Regions from separate parts of the Streptomyces sp. NPDC049687 genome, predicted to be linked through region 2. Evidence: predicted binding sites of a transcription regulator. Region 2 holds the regulator's gene; the other holds the start of a gene.
The links. Region 2 encodes HrcA, which represses chaperone genes, less so after heat shock. Its sites were predicted from a motif close to TTNGCACTCNGNNNNNCNGAGTGCNAA; they were not measured.

Region 1 (6,278 bases), on a different contig from region 2:
GGTGCCCTTTGACAACAGCGTCTGGCTGCGCCGCTTCCATCCGGCCTCGGAAAACTCGGTACGTCTTGTCTGCTTCCCCCACGCAGGGGGAGCGGCCAGCTTCTACTTCCCGTTCTCCGCGGCTCTCGCACCATCCGTGGAAGTGCTGGCCGTGCAGTATCCCGGGCGACAGGACCGGCTGGCCGAGGAAGGAGTCCCGGACATCGGCCGGCTGGCGGACGGAATCTTCACGGAGCTCCAGTCCCTGACCGACAAGCCAATGGTCCTCTTCGGCCACAGCATGGGTGCCATCATCGCCTTCGAAGTGGCCCACCGACTGGAACAGAAGGCCGGTATCTCGCCACGGAACGTGATTCTCTCGGGGCGGGCCGAGCCGTCGGCGCGGCCCGAGCAGATGTTCGACATCACCGACGAGGGCCTTGCCGCGGAGATCGGGGCGATGGCCGGCACCGATCCCGCACTGCTGGACCACCCGGAAATCCGGCAGATGATGTTCCGTGTCCTCCGCAACGACTACATGGCCATCTGGCGGTACCGCTCATCGTCCGACGCCGTACTCGACTGTCCCATCACCGTTTTCACGGGAGACCGCGACTCGAAGGTCACGGTTGACGAAGCGGAATCATGGCGCCACCGCACGAACAGTGAGTTCGGTCTCCAGGTGTTTCCGGGCGGCCACTTCTACCTCACAGACCAGAAGGAAGCCGTTGTCAGTGCTCTGATCGGCAGCGCCGCATAGGTTTTCCGGCCTCGCGCCACAGTTCCTTCCGCGCCCATCATCCGAACAAAAGAAAGCGAAGAAACCGTCATGACGAACCCGTTCGAGCGCGACGACGCAACCTACTATGTCCTGCTCAACCACGAAGGCCAGTACTCACTGTGGCCGTCGTTCGCGGAGATCCCCGCCGGCTGGTCGGTCGCTCACGGCGAAGCGAGCCGTGCGGCGTGCCAGGAATTCATCGAAGAAAACTGGACGGACATGCGGCCGAAGAGCCTCGTCGAGCTGATGGAGCGACGGCCCGTCCAGAGCATGAGGTAGCTGAATCGCCGCCGGGCGACCGCCGTGGACCGATATCAAGCCGACGAAGGAGCAGTACACCATGCGTGAGATCTACGAGCCCGGGCAGCTCCCCCCGCTGGGAGTCGTCCCGAAGTACATGTACGCCGCGATGATCCGGCCGGAGCGCTACGGCCCGCCGGAGAAGGCGATCTGCATCGAGACCACCGAGGTACCCGAGGTGGGACCCGGCCAGGTGCTCGTCAAGGTGATGGCGGCCGGGGTCAACTACAACAACATCTGGGCCGCGTTGGGCAGTCCGGCCGACGTGATCGCCGACCGGCAGCGGCTGGGGGCGAAGGAGGACTTCCACATCGGCGGGTCGGACGGCGCCGGTGTGGTCTGGGCCGTGGGCGAGGGCGTCAGCCAGGTGAAGGTCGGCGATGCGATCGTCATCTCGCCGGGGATCTGGGACGAGAAGGCCGCCGACATCCGGATGGGCGCGGACCCGATGACCTCGAAATCCGCGTTGGCCATGGGGTATGAGACCAACTACGGCACGTTCGCACAGTTCACCGTGGTCGACGAGTACCAGTGCCATCCCAAACCGGCCGGGCTGACCTGGGAGCAGGCGGGCAGCTTTCTGCTCACGGCCAGCACCGTCTACCGGCAGTTGCGCGGCTGGCAGCCGCACGTGGTCGAGCCCGGCGACCCTGTTCTTGTCTGGGGCGGTTCGGGCGGCCTGGGCTCGATGGCGATCCAGATCGTCCGGCAGTTCGGCGGCATCCCCATCGCGGTGATCTCCGACCCCTCGAACGAGGAGCACTGTCTCCGCCTGGGCGCGAAGGGGGTGATCAACCGGAACGACTTCGACCACTGGGGGCGGATCCCGTCCGCTTCCGACGGGGCCGCGTTCGCCACCTGGCTGGCCGGCGTCCGGGCGTTCGGCAAACGCATCTGGGACATCCTGGGCGAGCGCCGCTCACCCAGGATCGTCCTGGAACACCCGGGCGAGGACACCATTCCGACCTCGATGTACGTCTGCGACAACGCGGGCATGGTGGTCACGTGCGGGGCCACCAGCGGCTACGCCGCCGATGTCGACCTGCGGTTCCTGTGGATGCGGCAGAAGCGGCTGCAGGGTTCGCACGGGGCGAACACCTCACAGTTCCGGGCGGTCACGGAACTGGTCGCGCAAGGGCAGCTCGACCCCTGCCTGTCCATGGTCGTCCCGTTCGAAGACACCCCCGGTGTGCACCAGTTGATGTACGAGAACCGCCACCCGGGGGGCAACATGTCCATCCTGATCGGCGCCGCGGCTCCCGGACTGAAGGAGTGACCCAGCCGGAGTTCGGCTCCCTGTGCGGGCCGTCGCGTCCGCCGGCGGATCGGCGATGACCAGCGGTGTGCCTCCGGCACCCGTCCCTGGTCGGTGGACCGGTCTGGCCCTCAACAGTCGGCAGCGGCAGCTGAAACGCCCGAGGGCGGCACCCCCAGCCGTAGCCAGGGGATACCGCCCTCGGTCCGAAGGACAGGCGATCAACCGTCAGGTCGATCAGAAGTCCATGTCACCGCCCGGCATGCCGCCGCCGGCCGGGGCCGCGGCCTTCTCCGGCTTGTCGGCGATGACGGCCTCGGTGGTGAGGAAGAGCGCGGCGATGGAGGCGGCGTTCTGCAGGGCAGAGCGGGTCACCTTCGCCGGGTCGATGATGCCTTCCTTGACCAGGTCGACGTACTCGCCGGTCGCGGCGTTCAGGCCGTGCCCCGGGGTCAGGTTGCGCACCTTCTCCACGACCACGCCGCCCTCGAGGCCGGCGTTGACGGCGATCTGCTTCAGCGGGGCCTCGAGCGCGATGCGCACGGCGTTGGCGCCGGTCGCCTCGTCACCCTCGAGGTCCAGCTTCTCGAAGACGGAGGACGCCTGGATGAGCGCCACGCCACCACCGGCGACGATGCCCTCCTCGACGGCGGCCTTCGCGTTGCGGACGGCGTCCTCGATGCGGTGCTTGCGCTCCTTGAGCTCCACCTCGGTGGCGGCACCGGCCTTGATCACGGCCACGCCGCCCGCGAGCTTCGCCAGGCGCTCCTGCAGCTTCTCGCGGTCGTAGTCCGAGTCGCTGTTCTCGATCTCGGCGCGGATCTGGTTCACACGGCCCGCGACCTGGTCCGAGGAACCGGCACCGTCGACGATGGTGGTCTCGTCCTTGGTGATGACGACCTTGCGGGCCTTGCCCAGCAGGTCGAGGGTCGTGTTCTCGAGCTTGAGACCGACCTCCTCGGAGATGACCTCGCCGCCGGTGAGGATGGCGATGTCGTTCAGCATCGCCTTGCGGCGGTCGCCGAAGCCCGGGGCCTTGACCGCGACGGACTTGAAGGTGCCGCGGATCTTGTTGACGACCAGGGTCGACAGGGCCTCGCCCTCGACGTCCTCGGCGATGATCAGCAGCGGCTTGCCCGACTGCATGACCTTCTCCAGGAGCGGGAGCAGGTCCTTGACGTTCGAGATCTTGGAGTTCGCGATCAGGATGTACGGGTCGTCGAGGACGGCCTCCATACGCTCCATGTCGGTGGCGAAGTACGCCGAGATGTAGCCCTTGTCGAAGCGCATACCCTCGGTGAGCTCCAGCTCCAGACCGAAGGTCTGGGACTCCTCGACGGTGATGACGCCTTCCTTGCCGACCTTGTCCATGGCCTCGGCGATGAGCTCGCCGATCTGGGTGTCGGCGGCGGAGATGGAGGCCGTGGAAGCGATCTGCTCCTTGGTCTCGACATCCTTCGCCTGCTCCAGCAGGGCGCCGGAGACGGCCTCGACGGCCTTCTCGATGCCGCGCTTGAGGGCCATCGGGTTGGCGCCGGCGGCGACGTTGCGAAGGCCTTCCTTGACCAGGGCCTGGGCCAGGACGGTCGCGGTCGTCGTGCCGTCACCGGCTACGTCGTCCGTCTTCTTCGCGACTTCCTTGACCAGCTCGGCGCCGATCTTCTCGTACGGGTCCTCGAGCTCGATCTCCTTGGCGATGGACACACCATCGTTGGTGATCGTGGGGGCGCCCCACTTCTTCTCGAGGACGACGTTGCGGCCCTTGGGGCCGAGCGTCACCTTGACGGCGTCCGCGAGCTGGTTCATGCCGCGCTCGAGGCCGCGCCGCGCCTCCTCGTCGAACGCGATGATCTTGGCCATGTGAAGTGGTCCCTCCAGGACTGGGGGTGATTCCTTCGGACCGCGCCCGCGCCCGCGACGGACGGCTCGCAATGCCGCGTGGTTCCTTGCCCCACCTGGCCTGCGGGCCTCACCGACCCGGTCCTTCTTTGTCACTCTCACCTTCAGAGTGCTAACGCAATGATTAGCACTCGGCATGGTCGAGTGCAAGCGCCTCTCCCGGATGCGGACCACTTGCCACCCCTGACGCCGGGCACGCCGAAGGGCTCGTACCCGGGAGGTACGAGCCCCTCGATCATGTACGGACCGCGTACAGAGTCCGTACAAAGAAAGTGCGCTCTCAGTCGGCGCGTGCTTCAGCCGGTCGCCAGCCGGACCATGTCCGCCTGCGGCCCCTTCTGACCCTGCGAGATCTCGAAATCGACCCGCTGGCCCTCTTCCAGGGTGCGGTACCCGTCCATCTGGATCGCGCTGTAGTGGACGAAAACATCCGCACCACCGTCGACCGCGATGAAGCCGTACCCCTTCTCCGCGTTGAACCACTTGACGGTGCCCTGAGCCATGCCTAACTCCCCTATTACTGGCCCTTGCACAGATCCACACTTCGCGGATCCGGGTCAGACCTCACCCCCCAGTTGGTTGGGGGCGTGCGCCGGAACGCGTCGACCGCGGCTGAATGTATCTGTCCAACTGCCGTCTGCAACAGGTCAGTCGGACGAGAATTCTGGACGCACGCGATCCGGAATGTGGCGAGAATTCGCCAGAATTCAGGGCAAGTCGGGCCCCGCAAAAGCCACAAATGCCACACAAGAGACACACACTTTGGCTGCTTCTTGTCGGGCCAGGGCAGAAATCAAAGGCTCCGGATCAGGGTTTCGCGACCCGGTTCCCCAACTGTACCGCGCTCAACCACACTGAATTGCCCCCTCCGCTTCTCTCACGGAGGGGGCAATTCGATGAACTCTCGGTAATCACTGTTACCGACGGTTACTACCGGCCGGTACTGACCAAAGGTCAATCACGACTCAGCCGCCGGCGACGGCGGGAATGATCGACACGCCCGCACCGTCCGGAGTGGCCGTCTCCAGCCCCTGCTCGAAGCGCACGTCGTCGTCGTTCACGTACACGTTGACGAACCGCCGCAGCTTGCCCTGGTCGTCCAGGACACGGGCGGCGATGCCGGTGTGGTTCTTCTCCAGATCGGCGATGACCTCGCCGAGGGTCGCCCCCTCGGCGGAGACCTCGGCCTGCCCGCCGGTGTAGGTACGCAGGATGGTGGGGATGCGGACGTTGACGCTCACGATGTGACCTCCGGTCGGGTGTCTGTCTGGGGACGGGCCGCTCTTACGCGAGACCAGCCTCGCGGAACGACTCCAGGTTGGGGCGGATCGTCGCCGTGAGCCCCGTCCCGGCCACCGCGTCCAACGTCTTCAGACCGTCACCGGTGTTGAGCACGACGGTCGTCAGCGTCGGGTCCAGCAGGCCGTTCTCGATCAGCTTGCGCGTCACACCCACGGTCACCCCACCGGCGGTCTCCGCGAAGATCCCCTCGGTCCGCGCCAGCAGCTTGATCGCGTCCACGACCTGCTCGTCCGTCACGTCCTCCACGGCCCCGCCCGTACGCCGCGCGATGTCGAGGACGTAAGGACCGTCCGCCGGGTTGCCGATCGCCAGCGACTTGGCGATGGTGTTCGGCTTCTGGGGACGGACCACGTCGTGGCCCGCCTTGAAGGCCACGGACACCGGGGAGCAGCCCTCCGCCTGCGCGCCGAAGATCTTGTACGGCTTGTCCTCGACGAGACCCAGCTTGATCAGCTCCTGCAGACCCTTGTCGATCTTCGTGAGCTGCGAGCCCGAGGCGATCGGGACCACGAGCTGGTCCGGGAGCCGCCAGCCGAGCTGCTCGGCGATCTCGTACGCGAGGGTCTTGGAGCCCTCGGCGTAGTACGGCCGCAGATTGACGTTGACGAAGCCCCAGCCCTCGCCCGCCGGGTCGCCGATGAGCTCGGAGCAGAAGCGGTTGACGTCGTCGTAGTTGCCCTCGATACCGACGAGCTCGCCGCCGTAGACGGCGGCCATGACGACCTTGCCCTGCTCCAGGTCGTGCGGGATGAACACGCAGGA
Region 2 (6,278 bases):
GGTGTCGAGACGGGTACGTTGTCGGCGCTGACCCGCCAGGCCCGCCCACCGTCGAGGGGCGCGAGCCACACGTCGTCCTCGGCGGCGAAGGCCACCAACTCGCCGTGCGGATGCGGGAAGCGGAGGTATGCGGCAAGTGTCGCGGACTGTGTCACCCGATCACTGTATTCAGGTACGGGACCGCAGGTCAGGGGTTTCCCTCACTTCTCCTGGCCGTTCCCGTCCACGGTCTTGGTGACGGTCACGGTGACCGTGACGGTCGGCCGTCCGCCGGGCTGTGCGGAAGCGGGAGCGGACGGGGACGGCTCGACCGCCGAGGGCGTCGCGGACCCGCAGTCCCCGAGCCCGCCGACCCGGAACAGCTCCTTCTTGCCGACATCCGCGCGCAGATCCCCGCGCACGCACTTCCCGTCGACCGCCCGGGCGACCTTGCCGTCGACGGCGATGTCCTGCCCGTCGTCGGTCTCCCCCTGGCAGTCGACGGAGACGACCGTCTCCTCGTTGCCGGCGGTGCAGGTCAGCCAGCGCACGTCCACGTCCCGGCGCTCGATCTCGGCCGTGGCGGTCTGATCGGTCGTGTACGCCACGGACACGCCGCTCACCCCGCCCCCCGGCTCACAGGCCACGGCACCACCCACGACCACGGCCACCACACCGAGAAGCCGCATCCGCCTCAAGCCCCACATGGAGGGCAGCCTGCCACTCCCCCACCCGGCACGACAGCCTGTATGCAGCCACGATCGGGCCCGGCGGGGTTCAGGACCAGCGGCCGGTTCTGCCCAGGAGCAGGGCCGTGGCGGCGGTCCCGGCCGTCGAGGTGCGCAGGACGCTGCGCCCCAGCCGGTACGCCTTCGCGCCCGCCTCCTCGAACAGGGCCAGCTCCTCCGGGGAGACACCCCCTTCGGGGCCGACGACGAGCACGATCTCGCCCTCGGCGGGAAGGTGCGCGGCGGCGAGGGGCTCGCTGCCGTAGTCGCGGTCCTCGTGCAGGACGGCGGCGAAGTCGGCCCCCGCCAGGAGTTCGCCCACCTGCCTGGTCGTGGCGGCGTCGGCGACCTCGGGGAAGCGGACCCGGCGGGACTGCTTGCCGGCCTCGCGGGCGGTGGCCCGCCACTTCGCGAGCGCCTTCAGCCCGCGCTCGCCCTTCCACTGCGTGATGCAGCGGGACGCGGCCCAGGGGACGATCGCGTCCACCCCGGTCTCGGTCATCGTCTCCACGGCCAGCTCGCCCCGGTCCCCCTTGGGCAGGGCCTGTACGACGGTGATGCGGGGCGACTCGACGGGCTCCTCGACGACGTCCTTCAGGCTCACCACCAACCGGTCCTTGCCCTCGGCGGCGACGACCTCGCCCTCCGCCCAGCGACCGGCGCCGTCGGTGAGCACGACCGCCTCCCCGGTCCGCAGCCGCTTCACGGAGACGGCGTGCCGCCCCTCCGGCCCGTCCAGGACGAACTCGGAACGCCCCCCGGGAAGTGCGTCGACGACGAACACGGGCGCGGTCACGAGGCGGCACCACCCTGACCGGCCGGGCACTCGGCCAACGCCGCCCGCGCCGCTTCGAGCTCCTCCACCAGGACCTCCACCAGCCGCCCGGCGGGCAGCTCCCGGGCCATCCGGTGGCCCTGCCCCGCCCACAGCGCCATCCCCTGCGCGTCGCCCGCCTTGGCGGCCGCCTTGCGCAGCGGCGAGGTGAGGTGGTGGACCTCGGGGTAGGCGGCGGGGGCGTACGGGCCGTGCTCGCGCAGGAAGCGATTGACCAGGCCGCGGGCCGGGCGGCCGGAGAAGGCGCGGGTCAGCTCGGTGCGCACGAACAGGGGGTTGGTCAGCGCCTCCTTGTGCACGGCGTGCGCCCCCGACTCGGGTGTGGCGAGGAACGCGGTGCCCAGCTGGGCCGCGCTCGCGCCGGCCGCGAGCACCGCGGCGATCTGGCTGCCGCGCATGATGCCGCCGGCGGCGACGACGGGCAGCCCCACGGCCTCGCGGACCTGGGCGACCAGGGAGAGCAGTCCGATGCCGGAGCCGTCGTTCTCGGGGATGTCCTTGTGGGTGCCCTGGTGGCCGCCGGCCTCCATGCCCTGCACGATCACCGCGTCCGCCCCGGCCTGCTCCACGGCCACGGCCTCCTCGGTGGAGGTCACGGTGACCAGGGTGAACGTTCCCGCGCGGCGCAGCGACTCCAGCGTGTCACCGCTCGGGACACCGAAGTGGAAGGACGCCACCGGCACCGGGTTGTCCAGCAGTACGGCGATCTTGGCGTCGTAGCCGTCGTCGCGGCCGCTGTCGGGGTCGCCGAGCTCGGTCTCGTACCAGGTGACCTCGCCGGCGAGCTGCTCGGCGTACAGCTGGACGGCGCCGGCATCGAGGGGCGCGGCGCCGGCCGCTCCGGTGGAGCCGGTGCTCGTACCGGGGTGTTCGGGCTGCGGCATGAAGAGGTTCACGCCGAAGGGTCGTCCGGTGAGCCCCCGGAGCTGCTTGATCTCCTGGTACATGCCGTCGGCCGTCTTGTACCCGGCGGCGAGGAACCCGAGCCCGCCGGCCTCGGACACGGCGGCTGCCAGCTGCGGGACGGAGACCCCGCCCGCCATGGGGGCCTGCACGATCGGGTGGGGGAAGAGATCGGTCAGCGCGGAGGACATGACGGCATGTTGTCACGTCCTCCGAACAAGTCCGAATCCGGTCGCGTCCCTACCGGTCAGCGACCGTTGAACGCGTCCTTCAGCCGCGAGAACAGGCCCTGCTGCCCCGGCTGGAACTGCCCCTGCGGACGCTCCTCACCCCGCAGCTTGGCCAGCTCGCGCAGCAACCGCTCCTGCTCGGGATCGAGCTTGGTCGGCGTCTGGACCTCGACGTGCACGATGAGATCGCCGCGTCCGCCGCCACGCAGATGCGTGACACCCCGGCCGTGCAGCGGGATCGACTGCCCGGACTGGGTGCCGGGCCGGATGTCGACCTCCTCCAGGCCGTCCAGCGTCTCCAGCGGCACCTTCGTGCCGAGGGACGCCGCGGTCATCGGGAGCGTCACCGTGCAGTGCAGGTCGTCGCCGCGCCGCTGGAACATCGCGTGCGGCAGCTCGTGGATCTCGACGTACAGGTCACCGGCGGGACCGCCACCGGGCCCGACCTCGCCCTCGCCCGCGAGCTGGATCCGGGTGCCGTTGTCGACACCGGCGGGGATCTTCACCGTGAGCGTCCGGCGCGAGCGCACGCGCCCGTCGCCCGCGCACTCCGGGCACGGCGTCGGCACGACGGTGCCGAAGCCCTGGCACTGCGGGCAGGGCCGGGAAGTCATGACCTGGCCGAGGAAGGACCGGGTCACCTGGGACACCTCACCGCGGCCGCGGCACATGTCACACGTCTGGGCGGTGGTGCCGGGGGCGGCGCCCTCACCGCTGCAGGTGGCGCAGACGATCGCGGTGTCGACCTGGATGTCCTTGGTCGTACCGAAGGCGGCCTCCTCGAGGTCCACCTCCAGCCGGATCATCGCGTCCTGGCCGCGCCGGGTGCGCGAGCGCGGGCCGCGCTGGGACGCCGTACCGAAGAACGCGTCCATGATGTCGGAGAAGTTGCCGAAGCCACCGGCTCCGAAGCCGCCCGCGCCGCCGCCCGACTGGGAGAGGGGATCGCCGCCGAGGTCGTAGACCTGCTTCTTCTGCGGGTCCGACAGCACCTCGTAGGCGGCGTTGATCTCCTTGAACCGCTCCTGGGTCTTCGGATCCGGATTGACGTCCGGGTGCAGCTCGCGGGCGAGCCGACGGAAGGCCTTCTTGATCTCTTCCTGCGACGCGTCGCGGCGCACGCCGAGGACGGCGTAGTAGTCCGTGGCCACTTACGACTCCGCCAGGATCTGTCCGACGTACCGTGCCACCGCTCGTACCGCTCCCATCGTTCCCGGGTAATCCATGCGGGTCGGTCCGACCACGCCGAGTTTGGCGACTGCCTCGCCGCCCGAACCGTAGCCGACCGACACCACGGAAGTGGAGTTGAGTCCCTCGTAGGCGTTCTCGTGACCGATGCGTACGGTCATGCCCGAATCCCCCGCCTCGCCCAGGAGTTTGAGGAGAACAACGTGTTCCTCCAGGGCCTCCAGGACGGGCCGGATGGTGAGAGGGAAGTCATGTCCGAAGCGGGTGAGATTGGCGGTGCCGCCGATCATCAGCCGCTCCTCGTTCTCCTCGACGAGCGTCTCCAGCAGGGTGGAGAGCACCGTCGAGACCGTGCCGCGGTCGTCGGCCTCGAAGGCGTCCGGCAGGTCCTCCACCAGACGCGGCACGTCCGAGAACCGGCGGCCCGCGACCCGGCTGTTGAGCCGCGCGCGTAGATCCGCCAGCGAGGCCTCCCCGAAGGGCGCCGGGCAGTCCACCATCCGCTGCTCGACCCGTCCGGTGTCCGTGATCAGCACGAGCATCAGCCGGGCGGGCGCGAGCGACAGCAGCTCGACGTGCCGCACGGTGGACCGGGTCAGCGACGGGTACTGCACGACCGCGACCTGCCGCGTCAGCTGTGCGAGCAGCCGCACCGTCCGCGCCACGACGTCGTCGAGATCGACGGCACCGTCGAGGAAGTTCTGGATGGCCCGCCGCTCGGGCGCGCTCATCGGCTTGACGCCGGCCAGTTTGTCGACGAACAGCCGGTAGCCCTTGTCGGTCGGGATGCGCCCGGCGCTGGTGTGCGGCTGGGCGATGTACCCCTCGTCCTCCAGGGCGGCCATGTCGTTGCGGACCGTCGCCGGGGAGACGCCGAGGTTGTGCCGCTCGGTGAGCGCCTTGGAGCCCACGGGCTCCTCGGTGCCGACGTAGTCCTGGACGATGGCGCGCAGCACTTGCAGCCTGCGTTCACTCAGCATCCGCGCACACCTCCAGAAGTCGTCCCCCAGTCCCCTGGGCGTCTGCCCTGGCACTCTTCGCTTATGAGTGCCAGCGTTCCCCGGCCCAGTGTACGGCTGTGGGGTACACCGGGGGCAAGGTCGGTCATGGCGGGGGCCCGTACCGTTAGCGTCCCGGTATGACGGTGACTTGGGAAGAGCTGGGATGGGAGCGGGTCGCGGCCGGGGTCGGGCGGGTGCGGCTGCCGGGCTGGGACTGCACGGCCGGGCTGGTCGTCGGGGCGGGCGCGGTGCTGGTGGTGGACGCCGGCTCGAGCCTCGCGGAGGGGGCACTGCTGCGGGCGCAGGCCGAGGAACTGACCGGCGCGCGTGTGACCCATCTCGCGCTCACCCATCCGCACTTCGACCACGTGTTCGGCGCGGCGGCGTTCGCGGGCGCCGAGGTCTTCGGGGCGGTGGGGATGGACACGGTCCCGGCGGAGGAACTCCGCTCGGACGCGGTGCGCCACGGCCTGGACGAGACGACGGCGACCGAGGCCGCGGACACCCTGGTCCGCCCCCGCCACCTCGTCTCCGGCGAGTGGACCCTCGATCTGGGCGGCGGCCGCCAGGTCCTCCTCGCCAACGTCGGGCCCGCCCACACCGCCCACGACCTGGTGGTCCTGGTCCCCGAGGCCCCCGGCTCACCGGAGGTGGTCTTCTGCGGCGACCTCGTCGAGGAGTCCGGCGAGCCCCAGGCCGGCCCCGACGCCGTCCCCACCCACTGGCCCGCCGCACTCGACCGCCTGCTGGACCTGGGGGGCGAGGACGCGCTGTACGTGCCCGGTCACGGGGCGGTGGTGAACGCGGCGTACGTGCGCGCGCAGCGGGACGCGCTGGCGGCCCGTTTCGGCGTGTCGCCGTAGTGACGTCCGGGCTTCTCCTATCGTCATCCGAATGCGCCAGTACTCCGCCGACCTGACCCCTCCGTGGAAGAAGCCGAAGCCCGTCCCCGAGGTCCCGGCGGAGCCCGGCCTGGTGGTGGAGGAGCCCGGTACCGGCTTCTGCGGCGCGGTGATCCGCTGCGAGGCGGGCACGGTGACCCTCGAGGACCGCTTCGGCAAGCACCGGGTGTTCCCGCTGGAGCCACGGGGGTTCCTGCTGGAGGGCCGGCCAGTGACGCTCGTACGGCCGTCGTCCGGTGGTCCGGTACGCCCCACCCGCACCGCCTCCGGCTCGGTCGCCGTCCCCGGCGCCCGCGCCCGGGTCGCCCGCGCCGGCCGCATCTACGTCGAGGGCCGGCACGACGCCGAGCTGATCGAGAAGGTCTGGGGCGACGACCTGCGCGTCGAGGGCGTGGTCGTGGAGTACCTGGAGGGCGTGGACGACCTGCCGTCGATCGTCGCGGGCTTCGCCCCGGGCCCGGACGCACGCCTCGGCGTCCTGGTGGACCACCTGGTCCCGGGCACGAAGGAGT

Region 1: the regulator HrcA is predicted to act here: its motif matches at 4,339-4,365, upstream of groL (chaperonin GroEL).

The regions. Positions count from the first base shown of each region.
Region 1 covers NZ_JBITLN010000019.1:7,401-13,678, forward strand. Annotated here, with positions in the region: gene ACIBVL_RS38180 (thioesterase II family protein) at 2-739, shown strand; gene ACIBVL_RS38185 (MbtH family protein) at 809-1,039, shown strand; gene ccrA (crotonyl-CoA carboxylase/reductase) at 1,101-2,336, shown strand; gene groL (chaperonin GroEL) at 2,553-4,175, opposite strand; gene ACIBVL_RS38200 (cold-shock protein) at 4,511-4,717, opposite strand; gene ACIBVL_RS38205 (ubiquitin-like small modifier protein 1) at 5,180-5,455, opposite strand; gene thrC (threonine synthase) at 5,499-6,278, opposite strand, start outside.
Region 2 covers NZ_JBITLN010000001.1:1,047,399-1,053,676, forward strand. Annotated here, with positions in the region: gene ACIBVL_RS04760 (S41 family peptidase) at 1-155, opposite strand, end outside; gene ACIBVL_RS04765 (hypothetical protein) at 201-686, opposite strand; gene ACIBVL_RS04770 (16S rRNA (uracil(1498)-N(3))-methyltransferase) at 757-1,503, opposite strand; gene ACIBVL_RS04775 (nitronate monooxygenase) at 1,500-2,636, opposite strand; gene dnaJ (molecular chaperone DnaJ) at 2,693-3,826, opposite strand; gene hrcA (heat-inducible transcriptional repressor HrcA) at 3,827-4,843, opposite strand; gene ACIBVL_RS04790 (MBL fold metallo-hydrolase) at 5,002-5,727, shown strand; gene ACIBVL_RS04795 (DUF3097 domain-containing protein) at 5,759-6,278, shown strand, end outside.